Regions from separate parts of the Paenibacillus sp. YIM B09110 genome, predicted to be linked through region 1. Evidence: predicted binding sites of a transcription regulator. Region 1 holds the regulator's gene; each other region holds the start of a gene.
The links. Region 1 encodes LexA, which represses DNA repair genes until DNA is damaged. Its sites were predicted from a motif close to CGAACATATGTTCG; they were not measured.
Positions count from the first base shown of each region.

Region 2: recA (recombinase RecA) is a predicted target of LexA. The motif match lies at 2,611-2,624, and genes of this name have one in related genera.
Region 3: V8F51_RS04155 (DNA polymerase IV) is a predicted target of LexA. The motif match lies at 2,036-2,049, and genes of this name have one in related genera.

Region 1 covers NZ_JBANSP010000010.1:158,116-162,293, reverse strand. The annotation lists gene glnA (type I glutamate--ammonia ligase) at 1-375, shown strand, start outside; gene lexA (transcriptional repressor LexA) at 796-1,416, opposite strand; gene V8F51_RS16690 (LysM peptidoglycan-binding domain-containing protein) at 1,624-1,950, shown strand; gene V8F51_RS16685 (DUF896 domain-containing protein) at 2,130-2,321, shown strand; gene V8F51_RS16680 (hypothetical protein) at 2,657-3,163, shown strand; gene V8F51_RS16675 (HAD family hydrolase) at 3,188-3,976, shown strand; gene V8F51_RS16670 (1,2-dihydroxy-3-keto-5-methylthiopentene dioxygenase) at 4,054-4,178, opposite strand, start outside.
Region 2 covers NZ_JBANSP010000020.1:64,743-68,920, forward strand. The annotation lists gene rny (ribonuclease Y) at 1-454, opposite strand, end outside; gene V8F51_RS23770 (RecX family transcriptional regulator) at 667-1,356, opposite strand; gene recA (recombinase RecA) at 1,488-2,558, opposite strand; gene V8F51_RS23780 (competence/damage-inducible protein A) at 2,814-4,064, opposite strand; gene pgsA (CDP-diacylglycerol--glycerol-3-phosphate 3-phosphatidyltransferase) at 4,156-4,178, opposite strand, start outside.
Region 3 covers NZ_JBANSP010000002.1:405,017-409,194, forward strand. The annotation lists gene V8F51_RS04145 (DUF2515 domain-containing protein) at 1-348, shown strand, start outside; gene V8F51_RS04150 (YolD-like family protein) at 345-671, opposite strand; gene V8F51_RS04155 (DNA polymerase IV) at 668-1,933, opposite strand; gene V8F51_RS04160 (spore germination protein) at 2,177-3,724, shown strand; gene V8F51_RS04165 (Ger(x)C family spore germination protein) at 3,742-4,178, shown strand, end outside.

The sequences.
Region 1 (4,178 bases):
CGTATTCCGGCTTCGCGCGGTCTCAGCACGCGCGTTGAAGTACGTAACCCAGATCCTGCGGCTAACCCTTACCTCGTACTTGCGGTAATGCTGAAAGCGGGCCTTGACGGTATTAACAACAGAACGGAGCTTCCTCCTCCGACAGACCGCAACATCTACATTATGACAGAGGAAGAGCGTCTGGACGCAGGTATACCGAGCTTGCCAGGCGATTTGAAGGAAGCGCTTGACGAAATGCTTCGCAGCGATGTCGTATGCGACGCGCTAGGCGAGCACGCGCTTGCTCACTTCTACGAGCTTAAAGAGATCGAGTGGGACATGTACCGTACGCAAGTTCACCAATGGGAACGCGATCAGTACTTGACGCTTTATTAATCAATAGGATCAACTAAAACCCGCTATGGCTTCTGCGAAGGCAGAGATCTTAGCGGGTTTTTCTGTCATAATTTTGGGTCTATATAAAGATGAGTTTAGAATTATTAATTGGATTTCCGAGACTGTCGATTAACTGTTAACCAATTTAGATTTGATATCAATTTATATGATTTTACACACAAGACCAGTAAAACAAGACGTAAAGTGACAAAACTTATACGATTTATCACACAAAAGAGGTTAATTCATCCACGCAGCCGATGGTATTGTACGATATTTCGATTAAAACCCTTGTTTTGGTCTATCTGTAAGGTTGGTTTATACGATAAATCGTATTTAATATCAGTAAAGCAATATAAAGAAGAGGAGGAACGATGCGCTTGGCTGTCGTTCTTCCTCTTCTTGTTGGTGGCTCAATGATTAGTGTATATCTCTGAACAATCCAATGACTTTACCGAGAATCGTCACGTTCTGGAGTAGGATCGGCTGCATGGAGGAGTTCTCCGGTTGGAGACGTATGTAGTTCTTCTCCTTGTAGAACGTCTTAACGGTAGCTTCGTCATCCTCATTCATAGCAACGACGATATCGCCATTGTTGGCTGTACGCTGCTGGCGAACGATGACGTAGTCTCCGTCGTGAATACCGGCTTCGATCATGCTCTCTCCTTCAACGTTCAGGATGAAGACGCTGCTGTCACCAACAAAATGCGATGGAAGAGGGAAGTAGTCCTCAATATTCTCAGTAGCTGTAATCGGCACGCCGGCTGTTACTTTACCGACGATTGGCACTTTAGCGACGGCAAGCGGGATAATACCGTCCACGCCTTCCGTATCCAAAATTTCAATAGCGCGCGGTTTGGTAGGGTCGCGGCGGATAAGGCCCTTCTTCTCTAAACGGTCGAGGTGACCGTGTACAGTCGAGCTGGATAATAATCCGACGGCTTCGCCGATTTCCCTGACGGAAGGCGGGTAGCCTTTCTCCCGGACCTCATTCTTAATGAAATCAAGAATAGATTGTTGTCGGCTGGAAATCTTCGACACTGCGATCACTCCATTAGTATGTTTGTACAAAAGTATAGCACAGAACCCGGGTTCGCACAAACATAAGTTCTTAAGCACAAAGGTTCGTATTTTTGTGTTGACTACAAACGTTTGTTCGTGTTATTCTCAGAACAGAACAAACGTTTGGGGTGCTGAGAGATGATGATGAGTCCAAGTTTTTACAGAACAATACATACGCAACCAGAGATGAAGGTTAGTCCTATATATAAGCGATATGCGGTTGCACTGAGACGACATGCACTTAAGCTGATCGTATGCGCAATGCTGTTCGTACTTTTGTTTACGAGCTTTCTATTGATCGGTACGAAGGCATCCGGCAGCAAGAACGCTGTTGCTGCGGTCAACGAGGAGCTTGTGACCGTATTTACAGGCGATACATTGTGGGGGATCGCTAATCGTTTTGCCAGTGAGAAGGAAGATATTCGATACGTCATCTATTTGATTAAGGAGCGTAATGGGCTAGAGTCGACGGACCTGTATCCGGGGCAGAAGCTTGTTATTCCTTCTATATAATGTACTTGTAAGCAGAGAGCATCTGAACCGGGGACGGTTTGATGCTCTATTTTTCGTTATTTCAGCTTCTCTTTTTGCGTACATGATGCAAGTGCCGCCTTGACAATTACGCTCTGAAAATGTCAAAGTAAAGGATAGAACATTTACAGCATGAGGGGAGTATATCGTTAAATATGGATATGGATAAGTTAATAGCGCGGATCAACGAGCTTTCTCGGAAAAATAAAACGGTAGGCTTGACCGACGAGGAAACGACCGAACGTGATGAGCTTCGCCGGCAGTATTTGAACAACTTTAAGAGCAACTTCAGACAGCAGCTCGATACGATTAAGTATGTTGAGGACGAGGACCAGGATAACGTTAAGCATTAAGCGTCTGGGATTATCCCTTGGGCGCCTCTCGGTGGCGGCTTCCTAACAGGACGATACAATCGCGACATTCCGACGGAGGGTCGTCTGACCTCGAATGTTGGCGAGAGGGCACGGGTGAACCGTGAATTCCTTAGCGCACTTCGAGGGAAATATGGGCACGGTGAACTGAGAGATGCCTGTCGATATTTGGGACAAGTTGAATGAAATTAGCGCATTGCCTGACGATTATCCGAACCGAACCGGTTATTACAAAGTTCCAGCGTCCGCTAGGATAATTGAGATTGTTCGCATAATAGACAGGCTTGCGGATGTAGGCCGAAGTAGGAGGAATAAGTTTGTCACGTTCTTGGGAGCGCAAGGTGCGCAAAAACATGAGTCAAGTTAACAAACAACGCAAAAAACATGGTGAAGGCTCGATCGTACTAAACGGCGAGAAAGCGGTTAAAATCGTCGGCCGCAATTATATTGCGCCGATTCTTCTTCTGCTGTTCATCGGCTTGTATGTTATTCTGATCCAAAGCCAGAAGGACTATCAGATCGATACGATGTTTTATGTAACCATTGCATGTTATGTCGTACTAGCAGGTCTGTTCTTCTTAAGACGTCCTTATATCCAAATTGGTAAGGACTATGTACAGACGCGTCGAATGATGGGGGACAAGCGTCTGACGGCTTCTTCCATTAAAGGCATTAGCACGCAGCCTGGTTATGTTGTCATTGAGCCGCAAAAAGGCGGTAATTGGGTTTTCTCGCGTTTGATTAACCGTTACCCTACAGATGAAATTAATGAGAAGCTTAAATTGTTCGCGCAAGCGAACGGTATTTCATTTCAGCAAAAATAAAGGCATGGGAGAGTAATGATTATTATGGCAAAGCAAGCTGTATTATTTGACTTAGACGACACTTTACTGTGGGATGACCGCAGTGTGAAAGAAGCATTCGAAGCAACCTGCCAGGCAGCTGCTGACCTAACTGGCGTAGACGTTATTGCACTTGAAGAATCGGTTCGCCGCGAAGCGCGGGCGCTGTACGAATCTTATGAGACGTTCCCATTCACGAAGATGATTGGCATCAATCCATTCGAAGGCTTGTGGGCGAACTTCCGTGAGGGAGAGCAAGAGGAATTCCGCAAGCTGGAAAGTCTTGCGCCAGGCTATCGCAGAGAAGCATGGACGAAGGGGCTGCTAGCGCTTGGTATAGATGATCCTAAGCTTGGCGCTGAGCTAGCTGAGAAATTCCCTGCTGAACGCCGGTCGCGTCCGATCGTTTACGACGAGACTTTCCGCGTACTGGATACACTTAAAGGGAAGTACAAGCTGCTGCTGTTAACGAACGGCTCGCCGGATTTGCAACGCGAGAAGCTGGCTGGGGTTCCTCAGCTCGTTCCTTATTTCGATCATATTATTATTTCGGGCGAGTTCGGTGAAGGCAAGCCGGCCGCATCGATCTTCAAGCATGCCCTTGAGCGTCTTGGCATCGAGCCGGAGCATGGCATCATGGTCGGCGATAAACTTACGACCGATATTCTTGGAGCCAATACGATTGGCATGACATCCGTATGGATTAATCGCCACGATATGGTTCGGAATGACGATATTATTCCTACTTGTGAAATTAAGCATCTGGAAGAGCTGCTGCAAATTCTGGAGCAATAATAGAATAAAAAAAAAATAAGCCCCTCGGCTACGGCAAAGCTGCAGCATGAGGGGCTTGCATTATTGAATTCGAGTCGTTACGCTTTGTCCGTTTCGAATACCGGATCAGCGAATGGATGAGCGATCCAGCCTTCTGTTTCGATGAACAAACGAACAGCGACGATTTGGCGGTTATCCATTAGCGTGAAGAAATGCGGCTTGT
Region 2 (4,178 bases), on a different contig from region 1:
TAATTGATTTCGCATCTTCCATCGTCAGACTAGATATACGCTCAAGTTCACTGAGCTGCTGCTTATAGATGGAGTCGATCTGCTCCTGCGTTTCTTCGATCCGCTTCTCTTTGTTGGCTACAGATTCTTCTTTGCGTTCTAGCGCTTCTATTTTCTTATCCAACGACTCCTCTTTTTGGAGCAAACGTCGTTCTTGACGTTGAGCCTCATTGCGTCGTTCACGAATGTCTCTCTCGGCTTCCGAACGGAGCTTGTGGACTTCGTCTTTTGCCTCAAGTACGGTTTCCTTTTTCTGTGCCTCCGCTTCCTTCTTCGCGTTTTCCACGATTTGGACTGCGGCTTGCTCAGCACTCGAAATTTTAGCCTCTGCAATCGACTTTCGAATAAAATAACCAATCACAAAGAAAATTACGCCAACAAAGAGACAGATCAAGATCCAATATGCATTATGCATCTTGTTCACCTCCTTGTTGCACACCAAGCTTGCACCTGGGATGATATTAGGTTTTCAATCGGTTTCCAAACCGTTTCTCATCTACCATTTTGACGAAAATAATCGTTTCGAATCAACTTTTGGAAGGAAAATTGATTCAAATAGAAGGAATACATCCTCATTTTATCGTTTCGTAAAATCAATTGTCAAGCGAAAACGGCTTACAGCTTCCTTTAGTACTCCTCATCCATGTCGAAAGCATCCTCATCTTCATCACTATCAACTGACTTCACGGCTTCTCTAGCGATGTCGCTGGGGAATCCGCGCCTAAGCAAAAAGACAATCAGCTTCTGTTTTCTCTCCTTCGGCGTGCCTTTGAGAGAACGCCATTTCTTTCCAGCAGCTGCAGTTGCGGATGCTAACTCCGCTTCTCCATTCAGCGTACGCAGCGCTTCTCCGGCCAACTCTTGCGAGATGCCATGCTGCTGCAGCTCCTGCTTAATCCAATGTCTACCTTTAAGACCGCTCTTCAACCGCTGAGCAGCGAATTGAAGCGCATATTGTTCATCATCCACAATATGCTCGCTTTCTAAACGGTCGAGCGCATAACGAATATTCATTTCATCGAATTGCTTCCTTAATAAATACTGCTCGATTTGCTTTCTAGTCCTCGGCTTTGAGCCCAAGTAATAAACCGCTAATGCATAAGCGCGATATCGCTCGTCCTCCGTTCTTATCTCTTCCAGCTCCGACTCCGTAAGCAATCGGCCCTTCATAAGACTGAACTTTATAAGGATATCCTCATGGACACTTAATAGCGGCTCCTCTGATCCTGCGAACAACTGGTATCTCCGACGTACCTTCTTGTCTTGCTTAACGGATAAAATAATCCATCCATCATCTTCCGAATGCTGCTCATCCACTGTGCTGACTACCTCCTGACAAGCTGACGTGACTGCCATTAGGCGGTTAAGTCGCTTTAAACGAAGCTTCGCCGCCCCTACGGGACGGCGAAGCGACATTAGCTATAGATTCTCATATTACTGTTACAGCTCTATTCCAAATCTTCGAATTCATCTTCTTCTTGCGGCTCTTGGTCAAAGTTCGCTTGTTGCGCCGTAGCCGATAGATTACTGGCATCACGAATCTTCTTCTCGATAACAGCAGCAATGTCCTTGTGGTCCTTCAAATATTGCTTCGAGTTCTCGCGGCCTTGTCCAAGACGCTCGCCTTCATAAGAGAACCAAGCACCGCTCTTCTGAACGATATCCATCTCAACGCCGATATCGATCAAGGAGCCTTCCCTCGAGATGCCCTCGCCGTACATAATATCGATCTCTGCTTGCTTGAACGGAGGCGCAACCTTGTTCTTCACGACCTTGATACGCGTACGGTTACCGACCATATCATTACCTTGCTTCAGCGTCTCAACGCGACGTACATCAAGACGTACGCTGGAGTAGAACTTCAATGCGCGTCCGCCCGGTGTTGTCTCCGGATTGCCGAACATAACGCCAACCTTCTCACGCAGTTGGTTAATGAAGATCGCAATCGTCTTCGACTTCGAAATCGCGCCGGACAGCTTGCGGAGCGCCTGCGACATTAAGCGAGCTTGAAGGCCGACGTGCGAATCCCCCATATCCCCTTCGATCTCTGCCTTCGGAACGAGTGCGGCAACGGAGTCAATGACGATAACGTCAACTGCGCCGCTTCGTACAAGCGCTTCGGCGATCTCGAGTGCTTGCTCGCCTGTATCAGGCTGCGAGAGCAACAGCTCGTCAATGTTAACACCAAGCTTGCTGGCATAGAGGGGATCAAGCGCATGCTCCGCATCGATGAAAGCAGCTTGTCCGCCAATACGTTGTACCTCTGCAATGGCATGAAGAGCAACTGTCGTCTTACCGGACGATTCAGGTCCATATATTTCAATAACGCGACCACGAGGTAAGCCCCCGATTCCAAGCGCAATATCTAGAGCAAGCGAACCGCTAGGAACGGTCTCTACTTGCATGTGTGTAGATTCACCTAATTTCATGATAGAACCTTTACCAAATTGTTTCTCGATTTGGCGTAAAGCCATCTCTAACGCAGCGCGACGGTCCGACAAGAAACTCACATCCTTCATCGTTTATATTTGTATGATACCTTACTTGTGACTGCTTGCCAAGCATTTTTTTCGAACATACATTCGCTTTTTTTCTAGATGCACATGCCAGAGGACAATAAAAAAACCGCAGCAAAGTATTCTTCGCCACGGTTCTTCCGATAACTACTTTCGATTATAGATCTGCCTTCGACAAAAGACAAGCTTTTTTTCAGCATCAGTGTTAGCCAGTAAAAAGATCGGCTGCTTAGCTTCTTCGTTACATCCCGCTCCCGATCACTGCTCCCGAAGAGCCTGCCAGAGTCGGTACATCGCAGCTTTCACCGCTCTTAAGCGTATCATCGCTCGATCTCCGCTTAGGTTCGCAGTGTGCACGAGCGTATCCTTGCCCCGTTCCGCAATGGCGAAGTAGACAAGACCAACCGGCTTGCCCTCCGACTCGGAAGGTCCGGCAACGCCAGTAAGCGAGACGCCGAAGTCGGCATCGGCTAATTGTCTGACACGTTCAGCCATGAGAGCGGCTGTCGACTCGCTGATCGCCCCAGGAGCGCCGTCTCCTTCGAGCTGCGACATCGGAATGCCGAGCAACCGATGCTTCATCTCGTTCGTATAGGTTACGACACCTCCCACGAACTCGCCACTGCTGCCAGGAACGTTCGTAACGAGCTCCGCGAACAATCCCCCACTACAGCTCTCCGCGCTTGCCAGCTTGCGTCGCGAGCCTCTCAGGAGCTGTACGATAGCCTCCTCCAGCGGGATGTCATCCTGCGCATACAAATGCTCTCCGATTCTAGCTTTGATCTGCTCGACGATATCGTCGATCTTCCGCTCTGCTTCAGCAAGCGTTGCCGCCTTCGTGGACACGCGTACCGCCACTTCGCCTTCCTTCGCATAAGGGGCGATAGTCGGATCGCTTTGAGCTTCAATGAGATCGATAAGCCTCGCTTCGAGATTCGACTCCCCAATACCGGCAAACTTAAGCTGACGCGAATATAGCGGCTGCTCATCAATCAGCTTCGTTCGAAGCCACGCTTCGCCAGGACCATCGATCATCGGTTTCATCTCTTTAGGCGGGCCAGGCAGCAGCAAATAAAGCGTACCGTCTACGTCCAGACCATTGCCGACCGCAAGACCGGCGCTATTGTCAATCGCATCGCTGCCCTCGATCATATTTGCTTGGCGGCGATTGCTCTCGACCATATGCAATCCTCGTGAACCGAACAGGTGCTCAATGCGCTCCATTGATGAGGAGTGAAGATATAGTCCTCTTCCCAAGTAGTCGGCCAGCACATCCTTCGTCAGATCGTCTAGCGTAGGACCAAGTCCCCCTGTGAAGACAAGCAGATCTGCGCGCGCGCGTCCAATTTCGATTGCTTTCCTTAATCTTGCGGCATTGTCGCCAACAACCGTTTGATAATATACGTCGATGCCAAGCGAAGCAAGCTTTTGCGATAAATACTGCGCATTCGTATTTACAATTTGGCCAAGCAGCAGTTCTGTGCCGACCGCAATAATTTCTGCCTTCATCCGCAGCCTCTCCTTTGCTACATGTGTGAGCGTTCTAATATCCTACTATATGCAAAAGCACCCTTCCTTTAATCGGAAAGATGCTTATCGGCTATTCTACGGGAATTAATTTCT
Region 3 (4,178 bases), on a different contig from region 1:
TGCTTCGCTGCCGCCGTGAAGCATACGGGCTCGCGGGCCGACTTCGCGCCCCAGCTTTACGTTCGCATTCGGCAGCTGCCGCCGCAGCGCGTCTATAAGGAGAAGCTTATAGGCGGCGCTTTGAAGCCGGGAGCGAAGCCGCTGTACAGCCCGGAATTACCGTCAGCTTGGGGGGATCGCCCTGTTGATCCTGCCGAGAAGGGAGATTGGTTTCATTCGGCAGATCAAGTGCTGTATTATTTCTCCAAGCTGCCGCTGCCGCCGGTGTTCGAGCTGACGAACGAATACGGGCTCATCCTGAATAAGATTGAGCTTGCCGTGCTTGCGGCGCAGCGGCAAAAGCTTTAGTCGCTGCTCGCGACGCCTTCGATATCCTGGACCGGGAACCACTCGCCGTCTATCATGAACCGGCCCTTCAGTGAATCGACCCGATCAACGATGCCGATAATCGTGAGTTCCTCCAGCGGGTGGAACATCCGCAGCGTGATCGGCACCCGCAACTGCAGCGATTCGGCGACGGCGCGGGAGACGGCTTCCCATTCCTGCTCGTCGAGCGAGGCGCGCACGCGCCGCTTCAACGCTTCGTTGTTCCGGACAATCTCGGCCTTGTGCTCAGGCAGCATCATGCGGCTTGATTCCCATAGTCCGTTTCCCTCAAGCTTCTTTCTCATTTGTAATGGCCTCCAATTTTGGCGGAGCGGTCTCGCGCTTGGCCGCTCGGTGTGTGCGATACGGCGCGTATAATGCTGGCGTCGCCGTATTTTTGCTTAATGGCGTCGGTCGTCTTCTCCAGCGCGATCAACTTCTCCCGGTGCAGATCGAATAAGGAGAGCTGGTATTCGTCATCCGCCGAAAATTGCGAGAGGCTGACGCCGACCTTCCGGACAGGCAGGCCGTCCCAATGCTTCTGCAACAGCGTCGCGGCGGCCCGGTATACTTGATTCGTAATATTGGTCGGGTCCTCCATCTTCATCTGCCGATTGAAGCCGCTCGGACGGTCGTAGTCGGCGCCCATGCATCCGACGGAAACGACATGTCCCATGTAGCCTTTGCTGCGGCAGCGCTGGCATACAAGCTCGACGAGCTCAAGCAGCACGACCTTAATCTCCGCCAGGCTGCCGTAATCACGGGGCAGCGTCATCATATGGCCGACGGTCGTAGGCGCGACCTGATGGGTGCCAGGCGTTACGGGGCTGTCGTCGATGCCGCTGGCAATGCGCCAATACAGCTCGGCGTTGATGTCCGAGTTTTTGCCGAATTTGCGGCGCATCATCGCTTTCAGCTTATCCAGCGGCGTTCGCGCGATATGGCCGATCGTCGGCATACCCATCGCATTGAAGTGGGCGTTCATCCGGTTGCCGACCATGAACATCTTGCCTACCGGCAATGTCCACAGCGTCTCTTCCAGCAAATCCTTGGTTAGCGTGCAGATGCCGGATTCGTTCTTCTTGGCGTAATTGTCGCAGGCGGTCTTCGCCAAAATTTTGTTCTCGGCGATGCCGAAGCGGGTATAGATGCCGGTCTCGGCCAGTACGCGAGCCTGTATGAGCTCGGCGAGCTTCTCCGGCGGACCGTACAGCTGCAGCGATCCCGTCACGTCGAGAAATTGCTCATCGATTGAGTACGGCTCGACCAAATCGGTGAAGCTTTCGTAAATTTGCGTAATTCTCATCGACGTATCAATGTAAAGCTTCATGCGGGGCTTTACGATGACGAGATTCGGGCATTTGGCGAGCGAGTCGCCTAGCCGCTCGGCGGTTGTGACGCCGAATTCTTTCGCCAGGGGGCAGGCTGCGAGAATAATGCCGGATCGGCGCTCGGGATCGCCGGCGACGACGAGCGGGAGATCCTTATATTCGGGATGCTCCGCCTTCTCGACGGAGGCGTAGAACGACTGGCAGTCCGCCAGCATGACAACTCTTTGACGGGGCATCGTGTTCCTCCTATAGAACGTTTGTTCAAATATAAGAAAGTATAAAAAGGGATGCTTATACTGTGCACGGCGTTAGCCGTTTCACCTTGCCTTATTATATACAGAACATACGTTCTTATGCTATAGGCTTCGCTATGGTTATTATTTACAATCAATGAGGAGACGGGATGATCTTACATATATTCAACCAGTTTGCGCCAAAATAGAGGCAACATGGAAACGGAAAGGTGTCCGAATGCCGCTATGAAAAAAAATGCCCAGAAGGCGCGAACGCCGCTTAGTCCATCGCTTCAGGCTAATGCAGATGCAATCCGAAGCCGCTTCGGCGGCAGCTTCGATCTGGTCGTTCGTTTGTTCCGCAGCGATGCGACCCCCAGCCGGGAGCTTGCGCTTATCTATATCGACGGTATCGTCGACGCGGAGACCGTGAACGTCAGCATTATGGAGCCGCTGATGTCGATGCAGCTTCCGCAGCATGCGCATACGAAGGGAACTAAGCTGCTGGAGGCTTTGCGCGATTGCATTGTATCCGTTGGCTCCGTAGGAGAAATGTTCACGCTGGAGGAGGCGCTGCAGGCGGTGTCTGACGGCTTATGCCTAATCGTCGCGGAAGGCTGCACGTCGGTGCTGACGGCCAGCGTTACAGGGGGCGAGCAACGATCGGTAACGATTCCGCAGACGCAGACGGTCATACGCGGTCCGCAGTATGGTTTTGTCGAAAATATCCGGACCAATATCAGTCTTGTTAGGCGTATTATCCGTTCAAGCGATCTTCATGTGCAGATGCATAAGATCGGCCGCCAAACGCACACCGACGTTGCGGTGCTTTATTTGAACGGCGTCGTCGACGAAGGCGTGCTTAAGGAAGTGTATCGCAGGCTTGGGGATATCGATATTGACGGCGTGCTGGAGAGCGGCTATATCGAAGAATTCATTCAAGACGAGACATTCACCCTGTTCCCAACCATCCTGAACACCGAACGTCCCGATACGGTAGCCTCCATCCTGCTGGAGGGACGGGTGGCGATTATGGTGGATGGCACGCCGATTGCTCTGATGGCGCCGATTACGTTCTTCAGCTTCTTCCAATCGCCGGAAGATTATTATCAGCGGTTCGATATAGCAACGCTTGTGCGGGTGATCCGATATGTGGCGTTCATTGTATCGATCTTGCTGCCGGCCTTATATATTGCCGTTACTACCTTTCATCAGGAAATGCTGCCGACGACGCTGCTTATTAGCATAGCGGCTCAGCGAGAGGGCGTCCCTTTTCCGGGGCTCGTAGAGGCGCTGCTGATGGAGATGACGTTCGAGGTGCTGCGCGAAGCAGGGCTGCGGATGCCTCGGGCCATCGGACCTGCCATATCGATTGTAGGCGCCCTCGTGCTTGGGCAATCGGCCGTGCAGGCCGGCATTGTATCGGCGGTGATGGTAATCGTCGTGTCGTTCACGGCGATCTCGAACTTCGTCATGCCGGAGTTCAATATGGGTGCGGCATCACGCATTATCCGGTTTATCTTCATGGTGATGGCGGGCATGTTCGGCTTCTTCGGCATCTTCATCTCCGTGCTGGTTATGCTCGTTCATCTCGTGTCGCTGCGCTCGTTCGGCGTGCCCTATATGTCGCCGATGGCGCCGGGGTCGGCAAGCCAGTCGGCATTCCGTGACATGTTCATCCGCCTGCCGTGGTGGGCGATGATCTATCGTCCTTTCGAGCTTCAGCTTCGCAATCCGCGGCGGCTGGCTAATCGCCGGAAGCCGCCGGCACAGAGGCATTCAGACAATCCATAACGGAAGGAGAGGGGCGTGTGATCGGAAGGAGGAGGCTGCTATCCGGACTGCTGGCGCTGCTCATTTGCTTGCCGCTGGCGGGCTGCTGGGGCAAGGTTGAGCTAGGTGATATCGCGATCGTATCGGCAACGGGCATCGATTGGAAGGATGGGCAGTGGCAGTTGTCCTATCAGGTCGTCATTCCGCAAGCAATTTCCGGTCAAAGCGCTACGGCGGGCACGAACGCGGCGGTTAATGTGTTCTCCACCAAAGGGGACAACTTTCGGATTGCGATCAGCAAGGCGAGCCTGGAGACGCCGAGGCGGCTTTTTTTCGCTCATAACCAGATCGTTATTATTGGACAGGATGCAGCGCGCAAAGGCATATCCGCGCTTGCGGAAGCCTATCTCCGAAACCCCGATTCACGAGAGACGGTCAGCGTATTTCTGACGAAGGGCAATGCGCGCCGCGTACT